DNA from 2 places in the Pseudoalteromonas shioyasakiensis genome. Region 1 is predicted to be linked to the other one. Evidence: predicted binding sites of a transcription regulator. Region 1 holds the regulator's gene; the other holds the start of a gene.
The links. The regulator FliA, encoded in region 1, starts transcription of late flagellar genes. The targets are predictions, from matches to a motif close to CTAAAGNTNNNNNNNNNNNNGCCGATA.
Positions count from the first base shown of each region.

Region 1 (2,204 bases):
TTAAAGTTATCGCTGTTACTGGCGGTAAAGGTGGAGTGGGTAAAACCAACGTTTCACTCAATACCGCAATCGCATTAGGTCAGCAAGGAAATCGTGTATTAGTATTAGATGCCGATTTAGGTTTGGCAAACTGTGACGTAATGCTTGGCCTTCGTGTTGAACGTAATTTATCTCATGTTTTGTCAGGCGAGTGTGAGCTTGACGAAATTCTTGTTGAAGGCCCTGCGGGCATCAAAATTGTACCAGCGACGTCTGGTTCACAAAGTATGGTTGAATTAACGCCATCTGAGCATGCAGGCCTTATTCGCGCTTTTAGCGAGTTAAACACCGAGTTTGATATATTAATTGTTGATACCGCCGCAGGTATTTCTGACATGGTATTAAGCTTTTCTCGTGCAGCCCAAGACGTTGTTGTGGTTGTATGCGATGAACCTACCTCAATTACTGATGCTTACGCACTTATTAAAGTGCTTAGCCGTGAGCATGGCGTATATAAATTTAAAATTGTTGCCAATATGGTGCGCAGTTTGCGTGAAGGGCAAGAATTATTTGCTAAACTTTCAAAAGTAACGGATCGTTTTTTAGATGTTTCAATGGAGTTGGTAGCAACCATTCCTTATGACGAGAACATGCGTAAATCTACGCGACGTCAAAAGGTGATTGTTGAATTATTCCCGAACTCTCCGGCAGCGGTGGCGTTTAAAACATTAGCAACAAAAGCAGTTAAGTGGCCGATCCCTAATCAACCGTCTGGCCATTTAGAATTTTTTATTGAAAAACTAGTAAACGGCTAACTATGACAACATCGGTGAATAAAGCGATGGGATATCAATCAGCACAGAATTTAAATGCGATTGTCGAAAAACATGCCTCTTTAGTCAAAAAAGTGGCATGCCATCTAATTGCTCGTTTACCTGCCAGTGTGCAACTCGATGATTTAATTCAATCAGGCATGATAGGCCTAATTGAAGCGTCAAAAAACTTTGATGCTAGCAAAGGTGCTAGTTTCGAAACCTTCGCTGGAATTCGTATTCGTGGTGCGATGTTAGACGAAATTCGTAGAGGTGACTGGGCGCCACGCTCTGTTCACCGAAATGCCCGCCTTGTGGCTGAAACCATTTCCGAATTAGAAAGCTCTTTAAATCGTGAGCCCAAAGATACTGAAGTCGCTGAAAAACTTGATATTACGCTAGATGAGTACCATCATATTCTACATGATGTAAATTCGAGTAAAGTATTAGGTATTGAAGATTTAGGTGTAGATGAAGACGTTATCACACCAGTAGGTCAGGATTTAGGACTAGACAAACCGTTTAATAACGTTAAAAATGAGCGGTTTAACCAGTCTCTATTAACGGCTATCCAATCGTTACCAGAAAGAGATGCTCTCGTTTTGTCTTTGTACTACAACGACGAAATGAACTTAAAAGAAATAGGACACATACTCGATGTTAGCGAGTCGCGTGTGAGTCAAATACATGGTCAGGCGATGATTAAGCTCAAAGCAAAAATCAATGACTGGATTAATTAGTAGTAAGTAAATAAAGGTTCAAACCTCACCGGAGGATGTTTTGGATAAAAACATGAAAATTCTTGTTGTTGATGATTTTTCTACAATGAGACGTATCATTAAAAATCTATTAAGGGATTTAGGTTTTACCAATGTGCAGGAAGCTGACGACGGTTCAACAGCATTGCCAATGCTACAAAATCAAGAATTTGATTTTGTTGTAACAGATTGGAACATGCCTGGTATGCAAGGTATTGATTTGTTACGTGCAATTCGTGCTGATGATAGCCTTAAGCATATTCCTGTTTTAATGGTGACAGCTGAAGCGAAAAAAGAACAAATTGTTGCTGCTGCTCAAGCAGGTGTAAATGGCTATATCGTTAAACCATTCACTGCTGCGACACTTAAAACCAAATTGGAAAAAGTGTTTGAACGTCTAGGTTAATCTAAGGGGAGAGGCTTATGTCAGCACTTGCTGCGCCTCAAATAAGTTTAGAGCAAGCTCGTCAACTTGTTGAGTATCTTGAAAATGGTGAACAAGAAAAAGCGGATAAGCTCATTCTTGACGCTGCATCAAAAGAACAATCAGAGTTGTTTGCTGAAGTCGGCAAATTGACGCGTCAGCTTCATGAAGCATTAAAAAACTTTGACCTAGATACTCGTCTCACTGATTTAACTACCGAAGCGATCCCAG
Region 1 is NZ_CP077770.1:2,717,805-2,720,008, reverse strand. Features, by position in the region: gene KQP93_RS12640 (MinD/ParA family ATP-binding protein) at 1-794, shown strand, start outside; gene KQP93_RS12635 (RNA polymerase sigma factor FliA) at 821-1,531, shown strand; gene cheY (chemotaxis response regulator CheY) at 1,572-1,955, shown strand; gene KQP93_RS12625 (protein phosphatase CheZ) at 1,973-2,204, shown strand, end outside.

Region 2 (2,204 bases), 350 kb from region 1:
GCCTGATGGCCCTTTTTTAGTTTTAGAGTATTACTGAAAATTGATATCAGTACTACTCTTCGTCAAACTCTTGATCTTGACGCTGTGCAGGACGCGCTAAGATCTCAACGTAAAACGATGTAAGCTGTTTTGCTTCGATATCGCTAATACATTTATTGATCTCTGCCACGTGAACGACATTGGCCTCATCCGCTGATTCACCAAACTTACAGTCAAACGCCCAATAGTCGGCGCCTGCCGGGAGTGTTTTATTACGCTCACGTTTTAAGTATTTTTTTACTTCGTGCTTGGCTGCATCAACCATACGAGGGTATTTAATTTTCTCGTGGTTTAGCGTGAATGTTTTCTTCATTATAGTCCTAGTAACTTGGTTCAATGACAATGGCATTAAGCCATAGACTGCTATTATAACAAGCACATCTTAATTTAGCTGTACTTTTTGCAGTTTTACTTAAATATAAGTTTATTCTTAGTCTGTGACATTTCTATTATGCCACTTATACCTAAGCTGTAGCTAAGTGCAGAGGTTGATGTATCGCCTCGTCGGTAAGGCTGTCATAAAAAGCGGCAGCGTCGATTTGTGGGCGCTCAACAGGTTTGTTTTTTTCATAAAAGCGTTTTCTAACTGCAGGCTCACAGTTATCAATCACCTCTAGCGGCACATGCTGCTTATCATCACGAACATTCAGTGGCTCTGGGTTTAAGCAATGACGTAATCTGATATCTGATAAACCACCTTGCAGTAATCTAAAAGCATTATCTTGGCCAATCAGCATATCAAACTGTTCGGGTGCTAATGGTTGTGTAGGGCCTGCGCCTAATTCGGTGCGCAAAGCAGATTCAGATACTTCAGGATTGCTTAATTCAGTTTTTGGCAGGTGAAACTGGCTAAAATCGAGCGCATCATGAGACAGCATTGCTAGTAATAAAGCAAACTCTCCAGAGCGGTGCTCGTGAACACTTTTATTTAGACGATTATCGAGTTGACTCTCTGTGAGCAACAAACCATCAATTTGCATAGTCTTTAGCCAAATAGTTTCTTGATTAACCAGTTATCGGCATTTATGCATTTTTCTTTAGTTTTTTTCTTTACTTAAATAATAAGTTTGCTATTATCAGCGCCGTTGCATTGGAGGGGTTCCCGAGCGGCCAAAGGGATCAGACTGTAAATCTGACGGCTCAGCCTTCGCTGGTTCGAATCCAGCTCCCTCCACCACTTTCCTTTTTAGAAAAGTGGGGCCAAATGCAATAGTAAAAATTTGTGTGGAGGGGTTCCCGAGCGGCCAAAGGGATCAGACTGTAAATCTGACGGCTCAGCCTTCGCTGGTTCGAATCCAGCTCCCTCCACCACTCTTTATTCTTTCTAGCTTTACTCTTTCTAGCTTTACTCTTTCTAGCTTTACTCTTTCTAGCTTTACTCTTTCTAGCTTTACTCTTTCTAGCTTTACTCTTTCTAGCTTTACTCTTTCTAGCTTTACTCTCGCTAACTTAAGCTACCAACTCAAACTACTACCATTTGCTTTTAACCACTGCTCTGCTTTTTTATAATCTGGATAAAACTGGCTCACACGTTGCCAAAACTTAGCGCTGTGGTTCATATGTAAAAGATGTGCAAGCTCATGTACAACCACATAATCAATCACCCAGGTTGGCGCACTTGCTAGATGTAGATTAAAGGTCAACTCACGGCGCTTATTACAACTGCCCCAACGACGTTTATAATGTTGAATTTTAAGCTTTGTCGGTAATGTTTCTGACATCTGCAAACAATAATCATGCACACGCATTTCGATATAGCTCTCAAGCTTTTCATGTAAAAACTGCTCCAGCAAAGCTAGGTAGTTAGCTTCTTGATGTTTGACGCGTGATGATATTGATAAGGTAAGCTGAGCGTGTTCATCTTGTCGCCACGTGCTTTTCGGGCTTTTTGCAAATACTATCGGCACATTTTGCCCAAACAACTTAATAGTGGCGTTTACTAGTGGTAGTTGACGGCGCTCAGCATGAATGGATTGTTTGGCTATTTGTTCAGCCACCCAATCTTGCTTGGTCTTAAGCCAGGCATCTATTTCAGTTTGTGGAACATAAAACGGCGCATAAACGGTAAGTTTTTGCTCGGCAACTTTAATTGCCACGGTTGTTCTGCGTTTACTACGCTTTAAGGTGTAATCCAACAAAAGTTAGCCAATTCAATTAATAAAAAT
Region 2 is NZ_CP077770.1:2,363,524-2,365,727, forward strand. Features, by position in the region: gene KQP93_RS11085 (DUF6172 family protein) at 53-352, opposite strand; gene KQP93_RS11090 (VC2046/SO_2500 family protein) at 504-1,019, opposite strand; tRNA gene KQP93_RS11095 (tRNA-Tyr) at 1,132-1,216, shown strand; tRNA gene KQP93_RS11100 (tRNA-Tyr) at 1,266-1,350, shown strand; gene KQP93_RS11105 (M48 family metallopeptidase) at 1,494-2,174, opposite strand.
Region 2: the regulator FliA is predicted to act here: its motif matches at 1,054-1,080, upstream of KQP93_RS11090 (VC2046/SO_2500 family protein).